DNA from 2 places in the Arthrobacter sp. P1_A5 genome. Region 1 is predicted to be linked to the other one. Evidence: riboswitches for the same ligand, from Rfam matches in the RefSeq annotation. Region 1 holds a riboswitch; the other holds the start of a gene.
The links. Region 1 has a riboswitch for cyclic di-AMP ahead of AC1D1S_RS08295 (M23 family metallopeptidase). Riboswitches for the same ligand answer to the same signal wherever they lie in the genome.
Positions count from the first base shown of each region.

Region 2: it holds a riboswitch for cyclic di-AMP, as region 1 does, so the genes downstream of both, AC1D1S_RS16205 (aggregation-promoting factor C-terminal-like domain-containing protein) here and AC1D1S_RS08295 (M23 family metallopeptidase) in region 1, are expected to answer to the same signal.

Region 1 covers NZ_JBFTZL010000038.1:15,695-22,306, reverse strand. Annotated here, with positions in the region: gene AC1D1S_RS08320 (cold-shock protein) at 1-72, shown strand, start outside; gene AC1D1S_RS08315 (DUF3027 domain-containing protein) at 81-707, shown strand; gene AC1D1S_RS08310 (MFS transporter) at 752-2,047, shown strand; gene serC (phosphoserine transaminase) at 2,133-3,263, opposite strand; gene AC1D1S_RS08300 (iron-dependent transcriptional repressor DtxR) at 3,609-4,304, shown strand; cyclic di-AMP (ydaO/yuaA leader) riboswitch at 4,455-4,669, shown strand; gene AC1D1S_RS08295 (M23 family metallopeptidase) at 4,674-5,495, shown strand; cyclic di-AMP (ydaO/yuaA leader) riboswitch at 5,632-5,801, shown strand; gene AC1D1S_RS08290 (NlpC/P60 family protein) at 6,097-6,612, shown strand, end outside.
Region 2 covers NZ_JBFTZL010000145.1:2,707-9,318, reverse strand. Annotated here, with positions in the region: gene AC1D1S_RS16210 (hypothetical protein) at 294-896, shown strand; gene AC1D1S_RS16205 (aggregation-promoting factor C-terminal-like domain-containing protein) at 1,055-1,906, opposite strand; cyclic di-AMP (ydaO/yuaA leader) riboswitch at 1,906-2,065, opposite strand; gene AC1D1S_RS16200 (sensor histidine kinase) at 2,250-3,860, opposite strand; gene AC1D1S_RS16195 (response regulator transcription factor) at 3,882-4,622, opposite strand; gene AC1D1S_RS16190 (hypothetical protein) at 4,863-5,879, shown strand; gene AC1D1S_RS16185 (winged helix-turn-helix domain-containing protein) at 6,427-6,612, shown strand, end outside.

The sequences.
Region 1 (6,612 bases):
TACCCGGAAGGCAACAAGGGCAAGGCGATCGCAGCGGCCCTCCGTAAGGTTGCCGACGAGCTGGACGTATAAGGCTTTTGATGACTCAGGAACCTGATCAGTTGCCGGCGCCGGATGCCGGAACCGCAGCGCCCGCCGGGGCTAAAGCAACCGGCCCCAAGCAGGGAATCCGTCCGCGCGCCGGCGTGCCCGTCTGGCGCACCGGCAAGCCTGACGCCTTCCTGGCCGCAGCCGTCGACGTCGCCCGCACCGCGGTGGAGGGCATTGCCCCCGCCGAGCAGATCGGCGAGCACATCGGCGCCCGGAGCGAGGGCGACCGCCTGGTGACCCACCTGTTCGAATCCAGGCTCCCCGGATACCTGGGGTGGCAGTGGTACGCCGTGCTGACACGCAACTCGCGCTCCAAGGTGGTCACGGTGGACGAACTTGGCCTTCTGCCCTCCGAGGACTCCATCCTGGCACCGGCCTGGGTTCCGTGGGCCGAACGGGTCCGGCCGGAAGACGCGCAGGCTGACGAGGCTGCCGAGGCGCCGTCCGGTCCCGAAGCGCCGTCGCAGGCGTCCGACGCCGACCAGCAGGATGACGCTGACGACGACGACGCCGACGACGCTGACACCGCCGACACCGACGACGACGCCGACGACGCCGACACCGACGCCGACGCCGACGACGCCGAGCGGGAACGCTCAACGGGCGAGGCCGACTAGCGGTTGGAAGCGTCCGGGAGCGTGTCTGGGGAGGGCTGGGGCTGATGTCCACGTTCAAATCCCTGCACATCCTGAACTACCGGATCTGGTTCGTCGGCGCCCTTATTTCCAACGTTGGCACCTGGATGCAGCGCACCGCCCAGGACTGGCTGGTGTTCGCCCACCTGACGGCGCACGATGCCGGGGCGGTGGGAATCACGATGGCCCTGCAGCTGGGCCCGCAACTCTTCCTGGCACCCGTGGCCGGACTGGTCGCCGACCGGTTCAACCGCAAGCGGCTCCTGGTGCTGACGCAGTCCGCCATGGCGCTGCTGAGCGCGGGGCTGGGCATCCTGGTGGTCACGGGCGCGGCGCAGCTCTGGCACGTCTACGCCTTCGCCCTGATGCTCGGGGTGGTTTCCGCCCTGGACGCCCCCGTCCGGCAAACCTTCGTCTCGGAACTGGTCCAGGACGACTACCTCCCCAACGCCGTGGCCCTGAACAGCGCGTCTTTCAATGTTGCCCGGATGATCGGTCCGGCCGTCGCCGGCGTGCTCACGGCCGTCGTCGGGCCCGGCTGGGTCTTCCTCATTAATGCGCTCACCTTTGTGCCCCTGTTGCTGAGCCTGGCGAAAATCCCGTCGTCGTCGCTGCGCCGGCTGCCGCGGGCACCGGCGGGCAGGGGCAGGATCCGGGAGGGGCTGCGCTATGTGAGGTACCGTCCGGATTTGATCGTGGTGCTGGTGGCGATCTTCATCGTGGGAACCCTGGGGCTGAATTTCGCCCTGTTCATCGCGGCCATGGTGGGGACCGAATTCGGCCTGGACGCGGGGGCCTTCGGCCTGATGAATTCGATCATGGCCATCGGATCCGTCGCCGGGGCCCTGCTGTCCGCCGGGCGCGGCAAGCCACGGCTGCGGGTCATCTTCGGGGCGGCCGCCGCCTTCGGCGTGACCTCGGGCATCGCAGCGATGGCCCCGAACTACTTCTGGTACGGCGTCGCACTTGTGCCCGTGGGGCTGTTCGCGATCACCATGATGACGAGCGCAAACGGGTACGTCCAGACCACCACAGAGCCCGTAATGCGGGGCCGGGTGATGGCCCTCTACATGGCGATCTTCATGGGCGGAACTCCCCTCGGGGCACCGCTCGTCGGCTGGGTGGCAAACACCGCCGGCCCCCGCTGGTCCATGGCGGTCGCGGCGGGCGCCGGCCTGCTGGCGGCCCTGATCGGGCTGGTGTGGATCATCCGCGCGAAGCACCTGCGGCTCCACTTCAACCGCCGCGCCCACGGGCTGCGGTACTTCCGCGTCGAAAGCCGGACCGGCGCGGCCGGTGCCGGCAGGGACCCGCGGCCGTAGGCATAGCAGGGCGGACGGACCTGAAACGACGACGGCGCCGTCACGGCCTAGGTCCTCAGGGGCCGTGACGACGCCGGACGCAGGGCTACTTCTTCAGTTCCGCCACGACGAAATCGATGCACTCGAGCAGTGCCGAGACATCGTCGGGCTCGATCGCCACGAAGGTGGCGATGCGCAGCTGGTTGCGGCCCAGCTTGCGGTACGGCTCGGTGTCGACGACGCCGTTGGCCCGGAGCACCTTGGCGATGGCCGCGGCGTCGATCGAGTCATCGAAGTCGATCGTGGCGATCACGTTCGAGCGGTCCTCGGCCTTGGCCACGAACGGCGTGGCGTATTCGGACGCTTCGGCCCAGCGGTAGATGCGGCCGGCAGAATCCGCGGTCCGGCCGGCGGCGAAGTCCAGGCCGCCGTTGGCGTTGAGCCACTGCACCTGGGCGTCCAGGGTCACCAGGGTGGCCAGCGCGGGGGTGTTGTAGGTCTGGTTCAGCCTGGAATTGTCGATCGCCGTCTGGAGGTCAAGGAAGTCGGGAATCCAGCGGTTGCCGGCCTTGATCCGTGCCGCCCGTTCCAGCGCGGCCGGGGAGAACAGGCCCAGCCACAGGCCGCCGTCGGATGCGAAGTTCTTCTGCGGCGCGAAGTAGTACACGTCCGACTCCGCCACGTCCACGTCCAGCCCGCCCGCGGCCGAGGTCGCGTCCACGAGCACCAACGACCCCTCGTCGGCGCCGGCCACCCGCTGGACGGGTGCGGCAACGCCGGTTGAGGTCTCGTTCTGCGGCCACGCATAGACGTCGACGCCGGCCTCCGCCCGGGCGGTGGGGCGGGTGCCGGGTTCGGCCTTGATGATGGAGGACTCGGCAAGGAACGGCGCCTTGTTGGTGGCGGAAGCGAACTTCGAGCCGAACTCGCCGAAGGACAGGTGCTGCGCCTTGTTCTCCACGAGCCCGAAGCTGGCAATGTCCCAGAACGCGGTAGATCCGCCGACGCCCAGCACCACTTCATAGCCTTCCGGTGCCCGGAAGAATTCGCTGAGGCCGCTGCGCACCGAGCCGACCAGGTTCTTCACGGGCGCCTGGCGGTGGGAGGTCCCCAGCAGCTTCGACGATGCCGCGGCCAGGGCGTCCATCTGTTCCGGCCGGACTTTGGACGGGCCGGCGCCGAACCGTCCGTCCTTGGGCAGGAGGTGGGCGGGGATCGTGATGCTGGTGTCGCTCACAGTGGCTCCAATTTTCGGCTGGTTCGTAGCGTGGCTGGGAGGTGGCGGGCAGGGATGGCTACCACGGACACCCCTCTTCATTCTGCCTGTCTTATTTTGCCTGACAGCTCCCGGCGATACAGAAAAAGGCCTGTCATAGTCCGGTCATTGAGACGCCGGGGACGGCCGGCCGGCTGGGGCTGGGACAATAGCTTCAGGTCGATCGAAAGATTATCCGGAGTAATTCAAAATAGGCTAGGCTGGCATGCGAACGTACGGCGGTTCCCGCCTGGGCGCATCCTGCATGCAGCCCGCACGCGGTACGGTGGGAATGACGCTAGGACTGCGCTCGAGGAGCTGAGCTGAATGACGGATCTGATCGATACTACGGAGATGTATCTTCGGACCATTCTGGAACTTGAAGAAGAAAACATCGTTGCCCTCCGCGCCCGCATCGCCGAACGGCTCCGCCACTCCGGCCCCACTGTGTCCCAGACGATCGGCCGGATGGAGCGCGACGGGCTGGTGGTTGTTTCCGGCGACAGGCACCTTGAACTGACGGAAATCGGACGGAAACGTGCAATCGGTGTCATGCGCAAGCATCGTCTGGCCGAACGCCTCCTCGCGGACGTGATCGGGCTCGACTGGGCCTACGTCCACGAGGAAGCGTGCCGCTGGGAACATGTCATGAGCGAACGCGTCGAGCGAAGAATCTTCGAGATGCTCAACCACCCGACAGTCTCGCCTTACGGAAACCCTATTCCGGGGCTGGCGGATCTTGGCGGCGTGCCCAACGGCGCCCCCGTGGACAGGCCCGTGAACCTGCTGGAGGCCATGGCCGGCTACGGGGTAACTTCCCGGGTTACGGTCAACCGGCTCGCGGAGCCGATCCAGGTGGAGCCGGAGCTTCTGGCCCAGCTCGACGAGGGCGGAATCCGGCCTGGCGCGCTGGTCTCGCTGGAGCGGGTGGGGGAGTACATCTCGGTCCGCGTCCCCGATATCGAAGGTGCCCTGGAACTGCCGCCCGAGGTTGCCGCGCACGTCTTTGTAACAGTCGCCTGACCAGCCACTACGCGCCGGTCATGGGACGACCCACGAGTTGTCCACAATTGCGGTTACGGATTTATTACCGGGCGGCTTAATCGCCTATAGTTAGTGCCCAGTACCGATACCAAAGCGTTACCTGATCCGAAGCCGAGCCCTGCCAGCGGATCAGTCGCAGAACTACCTCCTGGCAGGGGCGGGGGAACCACTTTCGGCTGCTACTTCGGCAGCCTTGGGGTGAAGTCCGTCAGCGGCAAGCAGCTTCCACCGAAGGATCCCCTAGGGATGCCTCTGTGCGTGGCTGCCTGCAACGGCGGACCGGGTCTTTGATCTCTCTGACCCGAATCCGACAGCTAACTTCGCAGGCCATCCAGAGAGGAACCCTTCTTGACCACCCAGACCGCCAGGGGCCGTCGCCGCGCGACCGGTCCCGCTCCGGAGCCGCGTCCCGTCGTCGCACACACGGCCGAACGCCCGCGGGACGTGCACCGCGATGAACGCCGTCGCCGTCGCAGTCCGTTCCGCCAGGTCACGGACTTTGCCGCGGCAAGCGGAGTCGGGCAGAAGGCCGGGATCGCACTGGCCGCAACTGGTCTGGTTCTTACCGTGACGGTCCCCGTCACGAGCCCGGTGATGGCTTCGAATCCGGGCGGATCCGGCGCGCTCTCCGCCGCCGTGCAGCCGGATGTCACCGCTGCCGCCGCCGCCAAGGTCGACTTCAACCGCACGGCCGTCACCACGAAGGGCGATCCGGACGGGAAACTCAAGCAGCTGCTGAGCGCCCAGTCTGTGGGCACGATCACCCGCGCGGCATCGGCCGGCACCCTGGGTGCGCCGCTCGACCAGCTGGTCACGGCCTCGCCCTTCGGCTACCGTGTCAGCCCCATTACCGGGGGCGCGGGGGAGTTCCACCGCGGCCAGGATTTCGCCGCCCAGTGCGGCACGGCGGTCCACGCGGCCGCCAGCGGCACCGTGACCTTCAACGGCTGGCATCCCTTCGGCGGGGGGAACCGCGTGGTCATCGATCACGGCAACGGCCTGGAGACCACGTACAACCACCTGTCCTCGGCTTCGGTCAAGGTCGGCCAGAAGGTTTCCCGCGGTGACGTCGTCGCCATGAGCGGAACCACCGGCGCCTCCACGGGCTGCCACCTCCACTTTGAAGTGATGGTCAACGGCGATGTCGTTGACCCGCTCGGCTGGCTCTAAAAAGACGATGGGCTGCTCTCAACTTCCTGTGACACGCCGTGATCTGAATGTGACATTGGATCAGGACTGCTGTAGGGTTTGAAGCACGCCAACTTTTCCGAAGTTGGCGCTCTTGAGTGGATTGCCTAGCTCTGCCACCGCTCAAGGTCCGTTCGCATTACATCGTCTGGCAGGGGCGGGGGAACCAATTTTGGCCTTCGAAAGAAGGCCTTGGGGTTAAGTCGCAAAGCTTCCCAGGAAGCAGCGCGGCCGGGTGACTCCCATCCGAATCCGACAGCTCACCTCGTAGGCATTGGGAGAGGCTACTTTCGTGTCTTCACGCCACAATTCTGCGCGCATGCGCACCGGCGAGGCTCTGTCGAGCCCGCTGGAATCCACATCACGTGCCGCCCTTGCCGGCGCCCGGATTGGATCACGTTCCGCAGGCTCAATCGCTACCGAGCCCGGACAGCATGCAGTTTCCGCTTTTGGCGCGTCTTCGCAGTACACCCTTCGCTAAGTAACCCATTTCGGGGCGATCCGGCGTACCCCCAAGATGCCGGAGCGTCCTCAGTCCGTGCCCGAAAGCGCGCGGTCCAAGGATCACGAAAGAGAGAACTTAATGACTACTCGTGCAAACGTTGCACGGCACCGCGCCGAGGTCACCAAGACCAACTCGCTGGCTGTAATTGCTAAGGCTGTCGGCGACAACGCCGGCGGCATGGGCCGTCAGGCCGCGGTCATCGCCGCAGCTTCCGGTCTGGTCCTGACCAGCGGAATCGCAGCCAACGCTGCTGAAACCAATGTTCAGCGCGAATCCACCTCCGCTTCGGCCCTGGAAGTCCAGTCCGCAGCTCCGGCCACCATCTCGGCCGCTTCCACCATCGCGATCTCCTACGAGAAGCCCGCCGTGACCACCACGCCGGCTCCCGTCGTCGAGGCTCCCAAGCCCGTCGTGAAGGTCCAGGACGCCACGGCCACGGCTACAGCCACCCGCGCCGGCGGCACCGAGCTTGGCGTCAGCGGCGGCGTCGCTGCCCAGGCCCCCGCGGGCATCGGAAGCGGCGCAGGCGCGACCATCGCCGCTGCTGCCTACGCACAGATCGGCGTGGCGCAGGACTGCACCGCCCTCGCCACC
Region 2 (6,612 bases), on a different contig from region 1:
CCGAGGGTGCCTCGGGGGCCGCCGGGCCGGCCGGCGTCGCCGTGGAGCGGGGCAGGGTTCCTGTGGCCTGGTCTGTGAATGTCATGGCTCAACTTTCCCGGCGGCCCATATGAAGGCTTTAGGGTCAAGCTGTGCGGGGGCTGTGGAAGTCGGGGCAGCCGGGCGGGTCGGGCCCGGCTACGCACAAAGGGAGCGCGCCAGTATCTGCCGCGGCATACCCGGGGGGCGGCTGGGATAGGCTCGCTTGGGACCGAAACGAGCATTGATTCCAACTGTAAGGGGCGGGGAATTCCTTGGATCTATTGGGCGGCATGGGCCGCGACGAGCTCCGCATCTTTTCGTGGGTTGCGGCCACCGTCTTCGCGCTTGTGGCCGGCGTCTGGCGTCCGCGCAGGCTTTATTGGACTGCCCTTGGTTCCGTCCTGCTCTTCGCGGCCCTCAACGCGGGTGCCGGGATCTACGTCCTGAACCATTTCGGTGATTCGCGCTGGTCTGCAGGGGGAGAACCGCCGCTGAGCGCTCCGTCGTTTTCCGGGACGCCAGTCGTGGGGCAGTTTCTGGGCCCACTGGACTCCGCTCTGAACGGAGTGGTTGGTGGGGTGAACGAGTTCCTGGCATTCAAGCAGGCACTTCCCGTAGCGCTGGACTTCCTTGCCGCATCCGGCTGGGCCCTGCTGGTTTCGTTCCCGCTTGCCGTTCTCGCCGCCGGCATCAGTTTCGCCGTGGCCAGGCGCCGAACAGCGGACTTCGAGAAATACCGTGCCACCGTTGACCTCCTCAAGGATGAGCTTGAGCAGGTCAAGCGGCAAATTTCTGCAGGGAATGCCGTCTACACGGCACTCCCTGCAGAGGACGAGGTCAATGATGTGCGGCCCAGACTGGCGCGCCGAGGATGATTCAGGTGCGTGCTGGAGTTGGCGTAGGTCCACTTAGCCATGTGGAGGCCGCCAAACCGAGCTGTGAAAAAACCGCCATTCTCGGCTAGCAGTCACACACAGGAGGCCCCGGATCCACGTGGATCCGGGGCCTCCTGTCCGGGCTGGTTAGGGCCGGTTTAGTACCAGTTGTGTGCGTAGTGGAAGTTCAGGGCGCCGCAGGGGGAGCCGTAGCGCGACTTGACGTAGTTCAGGCCCCAGTTGATCTGGGTCCGGTAGTTGGTCATGTAATCGGCGCCGGCGCTCGCCATCTTCGAGGCGGGCAGGGACTGGACCACGCCGTAGGCGCCGCTGCTGGCGTTCGTGGCGGTGGTCTTCCAGTCGGATTCCTTGGTCCACAGCTTGTGCAGGCACTGCATCTGGCCGGGTGCCCAGCCATAGCTTCCCAGCTGGGACGCGGCGTAGGCCTGCGCGCCGGCGGGGTCGTCGATTGCGACCGGTGCGGGTGCCGGTGCGGGGGCCGGAGCGGCTGCCGGTGCCGGAGCGGGAGCGGGAGCTGCCGCGGGAACCGGAGCGGGAGCGGGGGCTGCCGCGGGAACCGGAGCAGGTGCGGGGGCTGCCGCTGCTGCCGGCGCGGCAGCAGCTGGGGCAGGGATCAGCGCTTCGGCTGCCTTAACCTCCGAGATCTGGGGAGCCACGTTCTTTTCCGCTGGAGCGCCCGGCCCAGCCACCTGGACCCGCTCGAAGTTGAGCTTGGCCAGCGGGTCGGCGATCGTGGCCGCCTGGCTCGCAACATTCGCCGTGTGGGCGCCCGGCTCTGCCGCCTGGCTGGCGGCGCCGCCACCCAGCAGCAGTGCGCACGCGGCGGTGACGACGGCGGCACGGCGGCCGGTTACACCGAGCCCGGCGGCGAACCGCGACAGGGCGGATGCCTGCTTGACCGGTTCGGCGCGGTGGCGCGACTTGGCTGCGCCAACTGAGCGGGAATGCGAACCGCCGTCAGGGCGTGTTTGTACCTGGAATTCAGTCATGGTGGCCTCTCAACGCCGGCGGAGTTAGCTGTCGGGTTCGGATGAGGTCATCCGGCCGCACGGAACATCACGTGTCGGCTTCACCCCGAGGGCGCATGAAAGCAGAATGCCCGGGAACTCTGGGTCCCCCGCCTCTGCCTGGTCCAGCGGAATCCGGGAAGCGGCAGAGTTTGGCGTCCGTCCGGATATGCGGCACCGATGGCGGCGCACGCTAACGACGCTACAGGACCTGGCCGCTTAAGTCACATTTTGGTAACAGGAGTCACAGTGCCGGGGTGTCGGGTTGCGCCGGGTTCACGGGCCGGCCGGTCCGGGCCGTTTGCGCCGACGGCGGCCGTTCCGGTTAAGCCGGCGGCGGCGCGGCGGGCAGCCGCACGGCGAACTCCGTGCGGCCCGGCCGGGACGTGACCTCGACTGTTCCTCCGTGGGCCTCCACGATCGACTGGACAATGGACAGGCCCAACCCGCTGGTGCCCTCGGGCGTCGGCGCGGCGGTCGCCGTGCCGTGACCTCCGCGGCGGCCGGAAACGGCGCCGGAGGACGAGCGTGCGGGAGCCCCGGACCCGACCCTCGCCGTCGCGACGGCAGAATCGGCGGGGACGGCTGCGGGGTTCGACGCCGGATTGGTGCGCGAGGCGTCGGCCCGGGCGAAACGGGCGAAGACCCGGCCGATAAATTCCGGGGCGATGCCGCTGCCATTGTCTGTCACGGTGACCACGGCACTGCCGTCAGCCGAGCGCATAACGCCCGTGACCACCTTGGTCCCGGGTTCCGTGTGCTTGCGCGCATTGGACAGCAGGTTGGCGAGGACCTGGTGAAGCTGGGTCGCATCACCGCGCACCACCACGGGCTCGTCCGGAAGTTCCAGCTGCCAGATGCGGTCCGGGGCCATGACTTTCTCATCGCTGACCGTCTCGATGGCCAGCTGGGTGAGGTCGACGTCGGAGATTTTGAGCGGCTGCCCCTCGTCCAGGCGCGCCAGCAGCAGCAGGTCCTCCACGAGCGTGGTCATCCGCTCGGACTGGCTTTGCACACGGGCGAGGGACCTCTCGCCGTCGGGGGTGAAATGCTCGGTCATCCGCATCAGCTCCGTGTAGCCGCGGATGGCCGTCAGCGGGGTGCGGAGCTCGTGCGAGGCGTCGGCGACGAACTGCCGGACCTTCATCTCACTCTCCTGCCGCGCCTCGAGAGCGTTGGAGACGTTGTCCAGCATCTTGTTCAGCGCGTAGCCCACGCTGCCCACTTCCGTTCCGGGATGGGCAGCCGACGTCGGGACGCGGACCCCGAGCGCCACCTCGCCGGCGTCCAGCGGGAGACGGGAGACGTTGGTGGCGACCTCGGAGAGCTGTTCCAGCGGCTTCATGGTCCGCCGGATCAGGGCCGTGCCGGCGAGCCCGATCAGCACGAGCCCGCCTGCGGACACCACCACCATGGTCCAGACCAGGGAGGCCAAGGTGTTTTGTTTTTCAGCCAGCGGGAGTCCGGTCACAATCACGTCGCCGTACGGTGTACGCGCGGCCGTGAGCCGGTAGGCGCCGGCCGAAAGGCTGCGGTCCACGGACACGCCGCTCGGGGTCAGGGCCAGGAGAACCTTGTTGTCGGAGGGGGAGAGGCTCTTGACCGCGCCGTCCGCGGCCAGGAATCCGGCCCTGCTGACTTCGCCGTCGACTATCCGTGCGTTAAGCGTCCCGACGCCCTGTCCCCGGGCTTCGAGGGGGTCGGGGCGCCTGCCCGAATCGTCCGAGGAGGGCCGGCCGAACTCGCTCGAACGGTGGGAGGCCTGGTCCAGCTGGGTGTCGAGCTGCCGGGTGAGGAAGAGGTCCATGGAGGCGTAGCTGAACAAGCCCACAGCGCCGCAGATGGCCACGAGCAGCGCCATGGCGACCAGGACCAGCCGGGTGCGCAAATGCCACGTCGACGGGTTGCGCCAGTCGCGTCCGGGGACGCGGGTCATGCCGGAAAGTGAGGGCACGGATCAGTCCGCCGGTTTCAGGACGTACCCGGCTCCGCGCACCGTGTGGATCATGGGAGCGTGGTTGGCGTCGACCTTCTTGCGGAGGTAGGAAATGTACAGTTCCACGATGTTCGCCTGGCCGCCGAAGTCGTAGTCCCAGACACGGTCCAGGATCTGGGCCTTGCTGATGACCCGTTTCGGGTTTTCCATGAGGTAGCGCAGCAGCTCGAACTGCGTGGCGGTCAGGTGCATTTCCTCACCGGCCCGGGTGACTTCGCGGGTGTCGACGTTGAGCACGAGGTCTCCCACCACGAGTTCGGCGGTGTCCATGGCGGCCACTCCGGAGCGCTGGACCAGCCGGTGCAGGCGCAGCAGCACCTCTTCCATGCTGAACGGCTTGGTGACGTAGTCATCGCCGCCGGCCGCCAGTCCGGTGATGCGGTCCTGAACGGCATCCTTGGCGGTGAGGAACAGCGCCGGCACCTCAGGCGCGAACGCGCGGATCCTGTTCAGCAGTTCGACGCCGTCGAACCCGGGCAACATCACGTCCAGCACCAGCACGTCGGGGCGGAACTCCTTGGCGAGCCGGACGGCTCCGGGCCCGTCCTCGGCCACGGCCACGGACCAGCCGGCCATCCGCAGCCCCATGCTCATGAGCTCGGAGAGGCTGGGCTCGTCATCCACCACGAGGGCGCGGATGGGGGAGCCGTCCGGATGCGTGAGCTGGGGAAGGTTGTTGGTCATGGAGTGCGAAGTGGCCATGGGGACAACTCTCCGATCTGCCGGTTAGGCCGGGCTTTGGGGACCCTGTGCGGCACCTGTGAATCCCAGCCTAGCGAGCTGGATGCCGTTGCGGGACCGTACGGGCCGCAACGGCCATGTTCAATCCGCCCTTCCCGTCCGGCAACGTCACAGGCCGGGCTGTCGGCCCGCACAGCCCAAGCACAGGATCGCTCACCACGCTGGGGTGAACACCGATCCGCACCCTAAAGGAGAAATACCATGAGCGGTCAGCATCCCGGAGCCGGTTCCGGAGCAGCCCCCGAGTCAGCCCCTGTACCCGCCCCCACGCCCACCACCGGCGCGCCAGCGGCGCCCGCGCCCGTAACCACACCCCGTACTGCCTGGCAGTCCGGCGCCGGACACCCCGACGGCGGAACAGTCCAAACCGGGCACGCCGATGCCGGACACGCTGACGCCGGACAGGCTGACGCCGGACGCACCGGCGGCGGGCACGCCGAGGCCGGGCGGCCGGAAGCAGGCGCTGCCGGGGGCTGGGGCGCGCTTCCGGTTTGGCAGGTTCCGGCATCGGAACCTGCCTGGGGCATGCCCCGGCAGGAACCTGTCCCCGCCGCAGCCACAGGCTGGGGCGCGCCGGGAACTTCCGCCAAGACGGCCTCGGCGGCGAAGCCCTGGACCCTCAAGCGGGGGCTCGCCGTCGCCGGCGCCGCCGCAGTCCTGGCCGTCGGCGCCGGGGCCGGCGTCTATGCCCTCACCTCAAGCGCAACGGCAGCCACCGGTGCGGCCGGCGGGGCGGCAGCCGGCGGACCCGGCGGCCAGGGTGTCGCCCCAGGCGTGCCAGGTTCAGCACAAGACGGTTCCGCGCAAGGTGGTTTCGCGGGCGGCGGCATGCCGGGGCAGGGCGGTCCCGGCCACTTCGCTGCCGGTGGCATGGGCAGCGGGCTTTCCGCGGCAGTGCACGCCGAATACGTGGTGCTGCAAGGAAGCGCATACACCACGATGGCCGAGCAGTTGGGCACAGTGAGCGAGGTCAGCTCGTCCTCCGTGACGGTCAAGAGCAGCGACGGTTTCACGCGCAGCTATGCGCTGGGCAGCGACGTGGTGGTGAGTAATCTGCAACAGCGGCGCCAGCAGGCCGGCGGCACGGGCACGCAGCTGAGCGTCGCGGACATCGTCGCGGGCGGGACGGTGCGGATCGTGGCGGCCAAGGACGGTTCCGGCTACACGGCGGCCTCCGTCATGCTGGTCGCGGCGACAGCCACCGGCCAGTCGAACTGAACCGCCGCGGCCGGCATCGCCGCCGTGCCTTGCGGGCGGCGATGCCGGCTGCCCACTCCGTGGACCGCCTCGCAGGCAGCGGTGGGCAGGCGCGGTTTGGCCCAACTTGCCGTGCTGTGAATGATTTACCCGACGCCATCGACGTTGACCGAATAATATTCGATGAAGCGCACTTGCTGACCTTCCGGTCAGTAAAACACTTGTTATTTTATTGCCGCTACAGAATTGTGACTTGCGCTACAAATCCTCGATCTGTCTCACTATGTGGAACCTGGGGTCCATTGTTACTTGCACGTTTACATTGTTACGTTGCACACTTCAATTGTGAACAAGAACTCAACAGCACCTGCAGCCGCAGCTTCCTGGATCAGCACACCCGCTGGTACCGAGATGCGCTGTTGTCGAATGCACGCCTAACTTTTACACCCCTAAAGGTTTCTAGGCATTCGCCCCCAAGCCCAGAGTCGGGCGCCCCTCCCCAATTTCATTGCGGGGAAAGAAGCATTCGAGCCGCGATGACGGCCATTCACATTGAGGTAAGCATTCCATGTCAGTTGCATCCGGATACGTCCACATCTCCGTCCGTAACGCCAGCAAGGCCGGCCAGGCCTCAGGGATCCGCCAGGGCTTTGGCGGGCGCTCCGCGTTCGCCCCCGCCGGATCCGCGGGCAGCTTCCCCGCCCCCGGATATGCAGCGCAGGGCTACAACCCTGACTCCTACGGCCAGCTCCGT